Regions from separate parts of the Motilimonas thetidivivens genome, predicted to be linked through region 2. Evidence: predicted binding sites of a transcription regulator. Region 2 holds the regulator's gene; each other region holds the start of a gene.

What was found. The regulator FNR, encoded in region 2, switches genes on or off when oxygen is low (the NO sensors DNR and NnrR bind a similar motif). The targets are predictions, from matches to a motif close to TTGATCTAGATCAA.
Region 1: a site for FNR is predicted at 3,040-3,053, ahead of ACK8OT_RS04105 (cytochrome b562). Genes of this name have one in related genera too.
Region 3: a site for FNR is predicted at 2,758-2,771, ahead of ACK8OT_RS17825 (GbsR/MarR family transcriptional regulator). Genes of this name have one in related genera too.

The regions. Positions count from the first base shown of each region.
Region 1 covers NZ_JBKFDK010000003.1:184,012-189,539, forward strand. Annotated here, with positions in the region: gene fusA (elongation factor G) at 1-1,997, opposite strand, end outside; gene ACK8OT_RS04100 (TIGR03643 family protein) at 2,300-2,554, shown strand; gene ACK8OT_RS04105 (cytochrome b562) at 2,572-2,970, opposite strand; gene ACK8OT_RS04110 (acyl-CoA thioesterase) at 3,153-3,635, shown strand; gene ACK8OT_RS04115 (DUF2947 domain-containing protein) at 3,737-4,216, opposite strand; gene ACK8OT_RS04120 (tRNA (adenine(22)-N(1))-methyltransferase) at 4,347-5,015, opposite strand; gene ACK8OT_RS04125 (glutamate synthase subunit beta) at 5,129-5,528, opposite strand, start outside.
Region 2 covers NZ_JBKFDK010000001.1:395,772-401,299, reverse strand. Annotated here, with positions in the region: gene ACK8OT_RS02005 (heavy metal translocating P-type ATPase) at 1-780, shown strand, start outside; gene ccoS (cbb3-type cytochrome oxidase assembly protein CcoS) at 777-986, shown strand; gene ACK8OT_RS01995 (sulfite exporter TauE/SafE family protein) at 983-1,663, shown strand; gene fnr (fumarate/nitrate reduction transcriptional regulator Fnr) at 1,871-2,620, shown strand; gene uspE (universal stress protein UspE) at 2,747-3,679, shown strand; gene ttcA (tRNA 2-thiocytidine(32) synthetase TtcA) at 3,782-4,696, shown strand; gene ACK8OT_RS01975 (DUF2987 domain-containing protein) at 4,752-5,426, opposite strand; gene ACK8OT_RS01970 (DUF2189 domain-containing protein) at 5,401-5,528, opposite strand, start outside.
Region 3 covers NZ_JBKFDK010000031.1:12,926-18,453, forward strand. Annotated here, with positions in the region: gene pta (phosphate acetyltransferase) at 1-313, opposite strand, end outside; gene ACK8OT_RS17815 (acetate kinase) at 399-1,595, opposite strand; gene yfbV (terminus macrodomain insulation protein YfbV) at 1,893-2,342, shown strand; gene ACK8OT_RS17825 (GbsR/MarR family transcriptional regulator) at 2,827-3,390, shown strand; gene ACK8OT_RS17830 (cytochrome ubiquinol oxidase subunit I) at 3,419-5,011, shown strand; gene cydB (cytochrome d ubiquinol oxidase subunit II) at 5,021-5,528, shown strand, end outside.

The DNA.
Region 1 (5,528 bases), on a different contig from region 2:
AATTGACCACGACCAGAAGTCATTGTACGTAGGTGACCGATGTAACCGAACATTTCAGATAGAGGTACGTCAGCCTTGATACGAACGCCAGTTACGCCCGCTTCTTGGTCTTTGATCATACCGCGACGACGGTTTAAGTCACCGATTACGTCACCAACGTGGTCTTCTGGAGTGAACACGTCAACTTTCATGATAGGCTCAAGAAGTTGTGGACCCGCTTTCGGGATAGATTGACGGAATGCACCTTTCGCTGCAATTTCAAACGCAATGGCAGATGAGTCAACCGCGTGGAATGAACCGTCAAATAGTTCAACTTCAACGTCTAGTACTGGGAAGCCAGCTAGAACACCTTCTTCCATCATCATTTCAAAGCCTTTTTCTACTGCAGGCCAGAATTCTTTAGGAACGTTACCACCAACAACGGTTGATTTGAAAGTGAAGCCAGAGTTTTGCTCACCAGGACGGATGCGGTAGTCGATTTTACCGAACTGACCAGAACCACCAGATTGCTTCTTGTGCGTGTAGCTATCTTCAACTGCTTTAGTGATAGTTTCACGGTAAGCAACTTGTGGTTGACCTACGTTTAGCTCAACGCCGTAAGTACGCTTCAAGATGTCAACTTTGATATCTAAGTGAAGTTCACCCATACCTTTAAGGATGGTTTCACCTGAATCTTCGTCAGTTTCAACTTGGAATGATGGATCTTCTGCAACCATCTTACCGATAGCGATACCCATTTTCTCAGTTGAACCTTTGTCTTTTGGTGCAACAGCAATCGAGATTACTGGCTCAGGGAAGATCATTGGCTCAAGAGTACATTCATGCTTAGGATCACATAGAGTGTGACCAGTTTGAACGTTCTTCATACCCACAACCGCGATGATGTCACCGGCTTGTGCTTCAGTGATTTCGTTACGGTCGTCCGCTTGCATTTCACACATACGGCCGATACGCTCAGTTTTACCTGTTGCAGAGTTAAGGATGGTATCACCCTTCTTCATGCGACCTGAGTAAATACGGATAAAGGTAAGTGCACCGAAACGGTCGTCCATGATCTTGAACGCTAGCGCTTTTAGTGGCTGGTCAGGATCAACAGTCGCTACTTCACCAGTAGGCTCACCAGTTTCTGGATCAGTTAGCTCTTGTGGGTCAACTTCTGTTGGAGAAGGTAGGTAATCAACAACCGCATCAAGTACTAGTTGCATACCTTTGTTCTTGAACGCTGAACCACAGAAAGTTGGGAAGAAAGCTAGATCGCGTGTACCTTTACGGATACAAGCTTTTAGTTGCTCAATAGTCGGCTCTTCGCCTTCCATGTAAGCTTCCATTAGATCGTCGTCTTGTTCAACAGCTGTTTCAACTAGTTGCTCACGGTATTCTTCTACCTTGTCAACCATGTCAGCTGGGATGTCTTGGATTGAGTAGTTCTCAGGTAGGCCTGTCTCATCCCAAACATACGCTTGACGAGTTAGTAGGTCTACAACACCTACGAAATCTTCTTCGATACCGATAGGTAGAACCATAACTAGTGGGTTAGCCGCTAGTACGTCTTGTGTTTGCTTAACAACACGGTAGAAGTCAGCACCCATACGGTCTAGTTTGTTTACGAAAATGATACGTGCAACTTCAGATTCGTTAGCGTAACGCCAGTTAGTTTCTGACTGAGGTTCAACACCACCGCTACCACAGAATACGCCGATACCACCATCAAGTACTTTTAGAGAACGGTATACTTCAACTGTGAAGTCAACGTGTCCAGGAGTATCGATAACGTTTAGGCGGTGGCCTTTCCACTCACAAGTTACCGCAGCAGACTGGATGGTAATACCACGCTCAGCTTCCTGCTCCATGAAGTCAGTAGTAGACTCACCGTCGTGTACTTCACCGGTTTTATGGATTTTACCAGTAAGCTTTAGGATACGTTCTGTAGTAGTGGTCTTACCCGCATCAACGTGCGCGAAAATACCAATGTTTCTGTACTTTGATAGATCTGCCATTTGTTCACTCTGTTAATTTATATTAAATAAATGCGGCCGGAGTATAGCACGACTCACCACAAGGAAAATACTCTAATCAAAAAAGGTTCACCTTTAATGGCTAAATAACGTACTTTTTTACCCCAATTTGTCGGTCAGGCCATTCTCGTGCTTTTTTGTACAGCTGTCAGGACCGTAATTAATCAATTACTCAGCCGCGATTAACTACACAATCAAGCTACTGATTGCTTTTGATAAAAGCGACTAATCTATTTGCAAGGGAGCATCGTACTGGTTCACATCGCACAGGGAGAGATCATTAAATGAAACCAGAAGAGATATCACGCGTGATTGAAATGGCTTGGGAAGACCGCACCCCGTTTGAAGCCATTGCAACCAATTACGGTTTAAATGAAACAGCAACGATCAATTTGATGAGGCAACAACTCAGGCCCAGCAGCTTTAGATTATGGCGGGCACGGGTCACAGGAAGAAAAACCAAGCATGCCAAGCTACGCAATCCGGATATAACGAGAGGTTACTGCGCGACGCAATACAAGCCGCGCAGTAAAAAATGATGAGGGCTTAGCCAAGCTTAGCCAAAGAACTTTTGCCAAACACTCGGCTTGTCCTTTTTATGGTATTCCTTGCGCAAATCATCAATGGTTTTTAAATGCTGCTTAGCGTTTTCTAATTCACCCGCGGCTATCTCTTGTTTGATCAAGCTCACCGCTTGTTCAACCTTGTCCAAGCCTTCTAGAGAAACCGTTTTACGCTCACTGGGAAAAGGATAACGCTTGGCCGTGGCCACCAATTCGGAAAACGAATCAATATGCGCAGTAAAGGTCGCCAGATCTTGTGCCTTATAAGCTTGGCTCACTTCAAACTTCATTTTTTTCATAGTCGCTTCTAAATCTACTTGCGAAGCGAAGCTGGCGCTGAATGTATAAAGGCTTAACACCAAGGTAAGCATAAGTGATGACAAGGTTTTCATAACAATCCTTCTACTATACTGAGATAGACAACAAAAATAGGCCGCGCTATTTTACTGGAAAACCCTCGCTTCACCTAGTTCAACATGAAACAATCATTTCCAGCAAAGAATTAGCCTATTGATAGCAAGGACAATTTTTTATACCAAGCCATGGTTTATTTACAAAGCAGTAAGGGCAGCAAATGGGGCAACAACAAAGAGAAGTAACACTGCGTTTTTTAGCTGAGCCGCAGGATGTCAATTTTGGCGGTAAGGTGCACGGCGGTGCGGTGATGAAGTGGATAGATTTAGCGGCTTATGCCTGCGCAGCCGGTTGGAGTGGCAAATATTGTATTACCGCTTATGCTGGCGGTATTCGCTTTGTGTCGCCTATTTTGGTCGGTAATCTAGTCGAGGTCGATGCTAAAGTGGTTTATACCGGCTCTTCCTCCATGCACATCGCGATTGAGGTAACGGCTTGCGATCCTAAAGATCTGAACCGTAAAATCACCACTTACTGCATAGTGATCATGGTGGCGGTGGATGAAGCAGGTAAACCTACCCCAGTCCCCACTTGGGTGCCGATAACCGAAGATGATAAACGCCAACATGCCACTGCGCTAAAACTAATCGAGATGCGCAAGAAAATCAGCGATGAGATGGATCTGTATATGAAGCCACACTAGTTTGGTTAGAGGCCGCTGGGATCAGGGGCCTTGTTCATTGTGCTACGGTTTTTCGCCGAGCGAGCTCGGCTCCCACAGGGGTGGATGTGTGATTAAGGCGTTTAACTGCCCGGTTTGATGCCAACGCGGAAGGTGCCATTAGACATAAACTGCACCACTTGCTCGCGCTTTTTGCCAATCAGGATGGAGCCGTCATCTAAGAATAAAAAATTCTTCCAGTGGCGCTGAAACACCTCCCAAGTGGTTTCAATGACGCTGAATCTGTCACTGCAATAAAATACCGTGGTGTTGCCCTGCCAGTTTAGGTGATCGGTTATCAATTGGGGTAATGCCATTTCTTCACTGTCCCATACCGATTCCCAATCCCCCTGCTCTTGCCACGTTTGGATGGCAAATGGCCAGTCGCCTTTTTTGAAAAAATCAGGATGGTCTACTTGTTTGCTGATGCTCATATTCCAAAAATTAGCCGCACGAGTGGGAGCTAACAGCTTGATCTGCGCGTTGTCTTGCTCACTGATGGGTAAATCTTGACGATTGAAGATCCAGGCTTTTTTATGCTCACTTAGCGGTATGTAACTCATGATGCTCCAACTTTTAGGTCCATTTCGCGGTTTAAAAACCGCTCATACTCAGTTCAGATTTTGTGGGTGTAGCAGCGATATAAATCGCGAAAGAACGAGTACACCCCACTACCAAACAAAATAAAACCTTTTATTTTAATAACGCTTGATAGGCGCTTATGATACCTGCTGTGTCCTGCCCACCCAAGCGTAAACGCTGATAATGTTTTATTTTTGCATCAAGATATTGAATTTGTACCGAGCCCATTGGTTGCCAAAGTGATTGGCCAATGGCAGTGAGCGGCTGGCGGCCATGGCGGCCAAGGTGTATTACTTCATAAAATCGCCCATTTTCCTTGATTAGCTGCTCAGCAAACAAGCTCATCCCTTGCGCCATTAAGCGACAGCGCATTTCATATTCGTAATGAACTGGGCAAACAATATAATCTAGCGTTAAATGGGCAAATTGCTGATTCAGTGCGGTGATCATGTCTGCCACCATTTCACCGCCCACGCCCGCAATAATGATGGTATGAGCCAGCCCACCTTGCTCAGTTAACGGCAAATCCGCCACATCAATACAATGACTTTGCCAGCGGCCTTGAATAGAGGGAATAGCACGTAAACGGGCATTTAGGCGCGCGATGATCTCATCGACACAATCAACAAAGTGAACCTTTGAGCCGCTGCTGATGCAATCGGGTTGGCCTAATAAATACAGTCCCAAATAGCCATGATCACAACAACAATCCCAAATCGGCTGGCCGCGAAAGGTGACTTGATTTGCAATGGCCTTAAGCCGTGAACCTAGCTTTGCCATACTGGTTTTACCATAAAGGGTGATACTTCATCATTACAATACGCTACGCCAAAACCAAAAAAGCCAGTCCCTTCGGACTGGCAAAATTGGAAATAGTGTCGCTTTTTTCGTTATTAAGCAGATAGCATCAATGAGTTATTGATACATTCTAGGTTGGTATTACCCATTAGGTATTCGTCAACAGCACGAGCACATTCACGACCTTCATTGATACAACGTACCACTAAAGATTGACCTGTACGCATGTCGCCTGCTGCGAAAACGCCTGCTTGGTTAGTTTGGAAACCGTTAGTCGCCACGTTACCGCGCTCGTCTAATTCGATTTCTAGTTGAGCCAATACGCCTGTTGGCTCTGGGTGTAAAAAGCCCATTGCCAAGAACGCTTTAGTACAAGGAATTGAACGAACAGAGCCTTCAATTTCTTTAAAGCCTGGGCGTTCGCCTGGCTTCGCTTCTTGCCACTCGATATCGGCAATCACTAACTCTTTAACGTTACCGTTTTCGTCACCGATA
Region 2 (5,528 bases):
GCACTGGCAGCCGCATTAGAGCAACACTCTGAACATCCCATTAGCCGCGCATTTGCGCCCTACAAGCAAGCAAATATTAAGGTCGATCAGGTCACTAATGTTCCTGGAGAAGGCTTATATGGCCAATTCCAAGGGCAAACTGTACGGTTAGGTAATCCTGACTATTGCGGCGTTTCTGTGCCAGTTGAATCGCGCTTACTCTTGATTGTCATGACTATCAATGACGAATTGGTGGCTGCGTTTGAACTCACCGATGAACTACGGGAAGATGCCAAAGCAACATTTAGCCACTTTAAACAACAAGGGGTTAATACCGCAATGTTGACCGGGGATGGCTCGGCTCAAGCGCAAATCGTTGCTGACCAATTAGGCATCAAAACCGTAATTTCTGGCGTTACACCTGAGCAAAAGCGCGAAGCGGTGCAACAATTCCAGCATGAAGGTAGTATTACCTTAATGGTCGGTGACGGTATTAACGATGCACCCGTTTTATCTCAAGCTCATGTGTCGGTCGCCATCGGCAGCGGCACCGATGTGGCAAAGAACTCAGCCGACGTGATTTTGATTGGTGATTCGTTACGCAAATTGGCGAAGGCGCGTCATCTTGCTAGACAGACACGCGATGTAATTAGGCAAAACTTAGCCATTTCCTTGGGTTATAATTTGTTTATTCTACCCTTGGCTGCCACCGGTCATGTGCCTCCCTATATGGCCGCACTGGGGATGTCATTAAGCTCGGTTGTGGTAGTAACCAACTCATTGAGGTTGTTAAAGAAATGAGCATAATTTTCATGCTAATACCTATCGCTATCTTGTTTGTAGCCATAGCGATTGGTCTGTTTTTTTGGGCAGTACGCTCCGATCAATTTGAAGATTTAGATCGCGAAGGCGTTAACATATTGTTTGATGAAGATGACTCGCAGGCTCGCAATCAAGCCAACTCAGCATCAGAAGTTCATTGCGATAAGCCTAATACGCCCAAATGACGGATTTCTATGCTGCTTTCTTCATTGGTCTACTAGGCGCAGGTCATTGCTTAGGTATGTGCGGTGGCGTTGCCAGTGCCATGACCTTCTCTGTCGACCCCAAGGCCGGCAAGTCTCAACAGTGGCTAACCTTGCTGCTCTATAATCTAGGACGTTGCTTGAGCTATGTTTTCGCTGGAGCTTTGATTGCAGGGGGAGCAGCGGCACTCAGTCAGCTATTTGATGTAAAACAAGCACTCATCTTACTTCGCTTGCTGGCCGCTATCATGATGTTGCTATTAGCCCTATATATCAGTCGCCTGTGGTTGGGTTTGCAAAGCATCGAAAAAGCGGGTCAACATATTTGGCGCAGGATCCAGCCCATCGCGCAGTTTTTTTTACCCCTCAAGCATCCGTTTTATGCTTTACCTCTTGGCATGGTATGGGGCTGGCTACCGTGTGGTTTGGTCTATTCAAGCCTTTCTTGGGCTGCAGTGAGCGGCAGTGCCGTAAATGGGGGGTTAATCATGGCTGGATTTGCCTTAGGCACCCTGCCCGCCATGGCCACCATTGGTTTACTCAGCCATTCAATTGGGCGAGTCATCCAATCTAACTGGTTTAGATATAGCGGCAGTGCATTATTGGCACTCTATGCCATTCACACTGGCTACATCGCAATTAAACAACTGATTTATTAATTATAAATCTATTTTTAATAGACATATAACTAGCCTTTCTCACTCTGACTCGACTTAATTTCATTGCTAAAGCAAGTTTATTTTCGCATTTTTAAGGCGTTATCACTTTTTGGCTTTCAATTCACCTTCTGCGGTTATTCTGCTATTTAAACTCAGGCAATAAATGTTACAATATTGATATATATCAAGTGGAGATTTCGGGTAAGTATGAAGTCCGAGAATAAAAATACCAGACGCATCCAGTCAGGTGGCTGTGAAATACACTGTCAAGATTGCAGTATCAGCCAACTTTGTATTCCTGTTAGCCTTAATGAAACTGAGCTTGATCAGCTCGACAACATCATAGAGCGAAAAAAGCCAATTCAAAAGGGTGAAGAGCTGTATAAAGCTGGCGAAGATATGCGAGCATTGTATGCCATTCGTTCTGGTACCGTTAAGTCCTATACCATTACCGAACAGGGCGACGAACAAATTACCGGTTTTCATCTAGCTGGCGATCTTGTTGGTTTTGATGCCATCAACACCGGCCGTCATCCAAGTTTCGCGCAGGCCCTCGAAACCTCGATGATTTGTGAAATCCCATACGATACCTTGGATGATTTATCGGGCAAGATGCCTAAGCTGCGTCAGCAAATCATGCGCATGATGAGTAATGAGATCGTTGGCGACCAAGAAATGATTTTATTATTGTCTAAGAAAAATGCGGAAGAACGTTTAGGCGCCTTTATTTATAGCCTGTCACAACGCTTCTCTGAACGTGGATTCTCACCTCGTGAGTTTCGTTTGTCGATGACTCGAGGCGATATCGGTAACTACTTAGGCCTTACCGTAGAAACCATCAGTCGTTTACTCGGTCGGTTCCAAAAAAGTGAAATGATCGCCGTTAAAGGTAAATACATTACCATTATCGATCATCAACAATTAGCTGAAGTTGCTGGCGCGACTAAAGCCGAATAACTACCAGCGCGGTGGAATTAATCAATTGAAAAATAAAATAATTGATCACCATCGCGCAATATCACATCATTTTGAGCTAAATTAAGACTAGGAACGTGGAATATTATCAGTAACCCGGAGGGGTGTATGGTTAAATATCGCAACATCTTAGTCGTCATTGATCCTACCAAAGAAGAACAAACGGCCCTTTCTCGCGCCGCCTACATATGTCAACGCGAAGAGCATGCCAAATTAAAGCTGTTTCTTTCTGTCTATGACTTTTCTTTTGAAATGACCACCATGCTTTCGCTTGAAGAGCGTGAAGCAATGCGCGCCAGCGTGATACAACAACAGACGGCATGGCTTGAAGAGCTGGCTGCCCCATATCGAAGCCAAGGTTTGTTTATTGATACCAAAGTGCTCTGGCATAACCGTCCATTTGAGAGCATTATTCAAGAAACCTTAGACTTTGGCCATGATCTCGTCGTCAAAGGCACCCATCATCATCCTAAGCTTCAATCCGTTATTTTCACTCCCACCGATTGGCATTTATTACGTAAATGTCCGGAGCCATTGTTGTTGGTTAAAAATCATGATTGGCCTGAAAACGGCACTATTTTGGCTGCTATTCATGCGACAGCCGAAGATGATGAACACATGGCGTTAAACGATAAGATCACCCATGAAGCCCTCGACATGGCTAAAATGATCAATGCTAATGTCAGTTTGATCAATGCCTTCCCCAGTACACCAGTGAATATTGCCTTAGAGCTTCCCGACTTTAACCCTATTGAATACAGTGATGCAGTACAAAAACGCCATGTCGATATGCTTACCGAACATGGCAACAAGCATGGGATTCCAGCAGAGCGGCAGCACGTGGTTGAAGGCTTAGCGGAAGACGTAATACCACAAGTCGCAAAAGAGCTTGATGCAGAGCTGGTTGTGCTTGGTACGGTTGGTCGAACCGGTATCAGCGCTGCACTCATCGGCAATACCGCCGAGCATTTGATTGACAGTCTGGATTGCGACCTACTTGCATTGAAACCGATAGATTACATTTCTCCCTTACAACAATAAGCATTATTGCGGCCAAGCAATTGGCCGCACTCCCACCGCCTTACTTGCTTGGAACATTCTTGACGCTATAATACGCAGACTTTTTTTGCTGTGGATAGAACTATGGGTACACCGACGGCTGAGGCCAAAGCACAATACAACCAGAATAAATTGCATAAACGTTTACGTCGTGAAACAGGTAAAGCCATTGCCGACTTTAATATGATTGAAGAAGGCGACAAGGTAATGGTTTGCTTAAGTGGCGGTAAAGACAGTTATGCCCTACTTGATATTCTGATGCACTTGAAAGCCCATGCACCTATCCAGTTTGATATTGTTGCGGTTAACCTTGACCAAAAACAGCCTGGCTTCCCCGAGCATGTTTTACCCCAATACTTAACCCAAATTGGCGTGGACTTTGAAATTGTCGAAGAAGATACCTACTCCATAGTGATGGACAAGATCCCAGCAGGAAAAACAACCTGTTCACTATGCTCTCGTCTGCGCCGTGGTATTTTGTATTCAACGGCGACACGTCTTGGCGCAACAAAAATTGCTTTAGGCCACCATCGTGATGATATTCTCGAGACCTTATTGCTAAATATGTTTCATGGCGGAAAACTAAAGTCTATGCCACCTAAACTAGTCAGTGATGATGGTAAACACGTGGTTATTCGCCCTCTTGCTTATTGTAAGGAAGCTGATCTGGAGAAATACGCCCAGATAAAAGAATTCCCGATCATTCCTTGTAACCTGTGTGGCAGCCAAGAAAACTTACAACGCAAAATGATCAAAGAAATGCTGCAAGGTTGGGAAAAACGCTATCCAGGCCGAATTGAAAGCATGTTCCGCAGCATCCAAAATGTTGTGCCTTCACATTTGATGGATCATGAACTATTTGATTTTAAATCAGTGGATCAACACAGCGGTGTGATTGATGGCGGAGACATTGCCTTTGACAAACCAGACTTTCCGTCCACTTCATCTGGGCAACAAATGGCTGATGAGCCAGAGCTGCAAATTATAGAGCTCACTTGATTTTTAAGCTTAAGCTAACATGACTGATGGCAAGTGCCATCAGTCAAAAAGTGAATTATTGCACCAACCAAGGCTTTATATCGATTACCGAATCAGCCAGTTGCACCGCTTTACCTTGATGCTCCGCTAACCATTGCTTTGATAAGTAAACATGTCCCTGCTCTACTGCAAAGTCGGTATTAGCAATACTGAAAACAGCCTGTTGATCAGTTGCGAAATCACCAGCCAAGGTGAGACTAATACCATTAAAGTCAGGTAAAAATAACTTACCCCAAAAGCCAGCTTGACCTAACATCAGCTTTTCTAATTCATCGGCGATTTTACTCAAACCATCGACATCTTGAATACCACTAATTGGCACCAACAGCTTGGTTTGTAACGACATAGCGCAATCTGTTTGTTCATGTGCAAACACTAACACGAGTTCCGCCTTTTCTTGTTTTAGCTTTACATCGTAAGGTACAAGAAGTTCACCCGAGGGGGTTTGTGTGATTGCGACTTGGCGGTTTGCTGTTTCCAGCACAGCCTTAGCGAGTTGACATGGCTGCTGAGCATTTTGATCCAACAAATAAAATGCTGGTGTCACCCTAGTCAAACCTTCCTTTTTTACTACCGCTAATCGTTTATAAAAATCACTATAGGAAAATTTTGTCTCAATGGCACTTGCCCAAGGAGCATATAATAAAATTAATAAAAATAATAATTTATGCACTGAACTCACCTTTATCATTGTCTTGATTTGAGCCGTCGCCATTGATTTCAACACTGAGTCTGATGCCACAGACTTCTCGGTAAATTACCGCTTGCAAGGTGAAAACAAATGGGATGACAA
Region 3 (5,528 bases), on a different contig from region 2:
CAACCACATCGGCTTCAGATGTACCGGTTTTAAAGCGAGCAACAATGTTTTCAAGTAACTCAGAGGTTTGGTTAGTTGAAATCATGTTTTCAGCATACTGCATGCTAAATGGCTCAGGCGGGATAAAGTTGGTTGCGTTACGTATGATAGTGGTCGATGGCTCTGGCCCTGTATCACCTGATTTAGGCTGAGCGATAGGCTTAAAGAAGTTAACAATAACACCATGGCGTTCCATAGCGCGAACCATGCCAAGGCTAACCGATGTGACACCGACGCCGGAGCCAATAGGGATAAGCATTATAGTACGAGACACAAGCGTTCCTCATTTTAGTAGTTGAGCTTTTGCTCTAATTAGTACCCTGCAGCGATAAATTGACTTATCGCTGCAATTAATCATTTTATTGGTTAACCAATTCGGCAGAATCTTGTGCAATTACCCATTCTTCATTAGTCGGGATCACTAATGCAATTGGGCTGTTTTCTGCGGTAATAATGCCTTCATTGCCCAAACGCGCCGCTTCGTTTTTCTCATCGTCAACAACAAAGCCAAATATAGCTAAGTTTTCTAATACAATTTTACGGATATTGGCTGAATTTTCGCCAATGCCGCCAGTGAAAACAATCGCATCTAAACGGCCCAAAGGAACGGTGTAAGAAGCTATGTATTTTGCTAAACGGTAACAGAAAATTTCTAGTGCTAAGGTACAGCCTTTATGACCTTCAGCAACGCCTTGCTCGATAGCACGGCAATCACTTGAAACTTCAGAGATCCCCATCAAGCCACTTTGCTTGTTTAGCACGTTATTCACTTCATCTAAGGTATAGCCAAGCTTGTTAACAAGGTGCTGAATGATGCTTGGGTCAATGTCACCACTGCGGGTACCCATAACTAAGCCTTCAAGTGGCGTTAACCCCATGCTGGTATCAACGCTTTTGCCACCCTTAACGGCACAAAGTGAAGCGCCATTGCCTAAGTGAGCGGTGATCACATTGAGGTCTTTAACTTCTTTGCCCAACAGTTTGGCGGCCATGCGGCTAACGAATAAATGGCTAGTGCCGTGCATGCCGTAACGACGAATGCCATGCTCGCGGTATAGCTTATAAGGCAGCGCGTAAAGGAACGCAGACTCTGGCATAGTTTGATGGAAAGCGGTATCAAACACGGCTACTTGCGGTAGCTTTGGAAATGCGGCTTGCGCTGCGCGAATACCAATAAGGTGGGCTGGGTTATGCAAAGGAGCCAAGGCTGCACAAGCCTGAATACCCGCTATAACACTTTCATCTATGATCACTGATTTGGTGAATTTTTCGCCGCCATGAACCACGCGGTGACCAATCGCAATCAAGTTTTCAAGCAATTCTGGTTTAGTGCTAAGTATGTTGCCTACAATGAATTCAATAGCTTCACGGTGAGCAGAAAATGCGCCTAATGATGCTTCTTGTTTAGTGCCGTCTAACTTCCATTTTATTCTGGCTTCTTCTAAATTAAAGCATTCTGCTAGGCCTGAGATGTACTCATCACCATTAACGGCGTTAAGTACGGCGAATTTCAAAGAAGAGCTACCGCAGTTAAGAACGAGAACAAGTTTGTTCATTGGCAAATCCTAATAACATTTCGATTACGTTTGGAATACAATTGAAATTATGTCAATTGCTGGACTTAATGTATCCTTAAGCATATAAACAGGTTATTTCTTGTGCTAAACACGGTTTATATTCGGTCTGAAACTGAGCATGAAAACAGTTAAATCGACTTGAGATACCTTAGTTGTAACAAGGATACAACTAACGTAAGAAAATAACAAAGTGAAGCGTCTACAGAGTTAATTAAAATCAATTTTTAACAAATTAGACTCATTTTATGGCCAATTTAAGTGGTAAGGCAGGTAAAGATGAAGTTTTTTGGTGGAAAATTACATAATGGCAAAGCCTATATGAAGCTTTGGCCTCAGCGTAAAGAGCTCAACAGTTTGTTTCCTGAAAATAGAGTGATAAAAACGACTGAATTCGCTGAAAAATACATGCCGATGATGGCGGTCTTTACCTTGTTGTTACAACATCAATTTGGTCACGAGATGTTTTGGCCGACCACTGTAGGCATGGTGTTATTCATGGTTACCTTACCATTGCAGGGATTATATTGGTTAGGAAAGCGCTCCATGAGCCCACTACCACCCAGTTTAGTACGTTGGTACCATGAGATTTTAGATAAATTGGCAAAAAAACAGGTGAATGAAAACGATGAAACGAGCGTGCCTGTTGTTACAAAGCCAACTTATGGTGATTTAGCATTAGTGTTAAATCAAGGTTTTAAAACCTTAGATAAAGCCTTTATTCACTAACGTGGTACCACTAACGTGGCATCAATGGCGTATCAAAATCCATAGTGCGACGTCGTTTTGGCTCAGAAAAGTGAGTTAAACTGTTATTTCATCAAAATGTAACATTTAGCTCTGCTTTGTTTGCCTGCCAGCTGTGAGGATGAATAGGCTAATTAGGTTGTATTTATTTGGATCTAAATAAGCAGGCTATTGACCTGCTTCCAATTTTTCTGCCCCCCATTTCTCCAATCCGATGCTCATTTCCATTCACCTTTACGAACTCATACCCTTGCTACTCTTGTTGTAACCCTTTGTATAAATTTACTATTCATTTTTTGTTGGTGTTATTGCTGGCATTCTGACTATGCAAGAACAAGGCCTGAATACTGCTAGAGTTTAACAAATTCGCAAAATACTTCTGTTAGTTTGCTGCTGATTGATCTTGATCAAAAGCGTCTTTTTAATTTAAACTTTCAGAAATTTCTGAAAGTTTAAGAAGGTGGAAATGGACCTCTCACCCAATATCCAATCATTTGTCTTTCATTTCGGCGAAATGGGCAGCCGTTGGGGCTTCAATCGTACCGTTGGCCAAATGTTTGCTTTGTTGGTGGTGACCGAACGGCCACTAAGTGCAACTGAGCTAGCCAGTGCCTTGAACATCTCTCGTGGCAACGTCAGCATGGGCATGAAGGAACTGCAATCATGGCGTTTGGTTCAAGTCAGTCATGTGCCCGGTGATCGCAAAGAATACTATCGAGTGACTGGCACTATTTGGGATCTTGCCAATACTATCTTCGAGGAGCGCAAAAAGCGCGAAGTTGACCCTACCTTATCGTTACTACGCGACAACTTATTAGCTGAGCCTGTCGATCAAGACGAAGCCTTTGCGTTAGAAAAAATGCAAGAAATCCATGATTTACTGGAGATGCTCACCCAGTGGGCCGGTGAGCTACAGGGACTTTCTCCTGAGAAATTAAGCACCTTAATGAAGCTTGGCGCTGGGATAAGCAAGATCCTGAACATGAAAGAACAACTATTTAATAAAAATCCGCAGTCACCGTCTGAATGAAGGTGAAGTTGCCAATTAGGAGCGCAGTATGATCAATGAAACCTTAGTGGAGCTCTCGCGGTGGCAGTTTGCCATTACCGCGATGTTTCACTTTATCTTTGTCCCCTTGACGCTAGGTTTAACCTGGATCTTGTTCATCATGGAGTCGGTCTACGTGATGACTGGCCGCCAGATCTACAAGGACATGACTAAATTCTGGGGTAAGTTGTTCGGTATCAACTTTGCCATTGGTGTTGCCACAGGTTTAACCATGGAGTTTGAGTTTGGTACCAACTGGTCGTATTACTCACATTACGTGGGTGATATTTTTGGTGCGCCGTTGGCTATTGAAGGCTTAATGGCTTTCTTCTTAGAGTCGACCTTCGTTGGTATGTTCTTCCTTGGTTGGGAAAGGCTCAGTAAACGCCAGCATTTGGCGGCGACATTCTTAATGGCGTTAGGGACAAACCTTTCTGCGCTGTGGATTTTGATTGCGAATGGCTGGATGCAAAACCCTGTGGGCAGCGAGTTTAACTACGAAACCATGCGCATGGAGATGACTAGCTTTGCTGAGCTGGTATTTAACCCGGTTGCTCAAGTTAAATTTATTCATACGGTCGCTGCGGGTTATGTTGCAGGCTCTATGTTTGTATTAAGTATCAGCAGTTATTACATCCTTAAAGGGCGTGATTTGGCTTTCGCAAAACGCTCGTTTTCGGTGGCGGCAGGCTTTGGTTTAGCGTCTATTTGTTCGGTTATCCTACTTGGCGATGAATCTGGCTATGAAGTCGGTGAAGTGCAAAGGGTTAAGTTAGCGGCCATTGAAGCTGAATATGAGACGCAACCTGCGCCAGCTTCGTTTACCGTGATAGGTTTTCCTAACGATGAAACCATGGAAACCGAGCATGCCATTAAGATCCCGTATTTAATGGGGATCATTGCTACGCGCTCACTCGATGAAGAAGTTGTTGGTCTGCGTGATCTACAAGCGGAGCACGAAGTGCGTATTCGTAACGGCATGGTGGCTTATGAGTACTTGCAAAAACTGCGCAACGGTGAAGACACGCCTGAGAACATAGCTAAGTTTGATGAACTAAAAGTTGACCTAGGTTATGGCTTATTGCTCAAGCGTTATACCGCGAATGTGGTCGATGCCACCGAAGAGCAAATTCAAATGGCGGTGAAGGATTCAACGCCACCCGCCGCGCCATTGTTTTGGACTTTTAGGGTTATGGTGGGATGCGGCGTGATCATGCTGGGCTTGTTTGTATTGGCGTTCTACTACAATGCTAAACGCCAAATTGAGCAAAAACCTTGGTTGCTAAAAGCCATCTTGTTTGCACTGCCACTGCCTTGGATTGCCATTGAGACAGGTTGGTTTGTGGCGGAATTTGGTCGTCAGCCTTGGGCTATCAGTGAGGTATTGCCTACCTTCTTAGGGGTCTCAGATCTGACCGTGAGTCAACTGGTCACTACTATGATTGCTTTCTTAAGTGTTTACGCCATTTTGTTTGCGATTGAAATGTATCTAATGATTAAGTTTGCCAAGCAAGGGCCAAGCTCACTGCACACCGGACGCTATCATTTTGAAAAGCAAGCGAACAGCAATGCTGATGCCAGTTTGCGTCAAAGCCATTACTAGGAGTAAGACATGTTTGATTATGAAACCTTAAAATTAATTTGGTGGGCTATCATAGGCGTCTTAATGATTGGCTTTATGGTGACCGACGGCATGGACATGGGCGTGGGGACCTTATTACCATTTGTAGGTAAAACCGATGACGAGCGCCGTGTGGTGATTAACACGGTGGGCGCCCATTGGGACGGTAACCAAGTTTGGTTTATTACCTTAGGTGGCGCGCTGTTTGCGGCTTGGCCTTTGGTGTATGCCACGGCGTTTAGTGGCTTTTACTTTGCCATGATGCTGACCTTGTTCGCGCTATTTTTGCGTCCACTTGGTTTTGATTATCGCAGTAAACTAGATAATAAACAGTGGCGTAACAATTGGGACTGGGCATTGTTTGTTGGTAGCTCGGTGCCGCCGTTAGTATTTGGTGTTGCCTTTGGTAACTTATTACAAGGCGTACCATTTCACTTTGATGATTTAATGCGGGTGAGTTATACCGGCAGCTTTTTTGCCTTGTTTAACCCATTTGCCT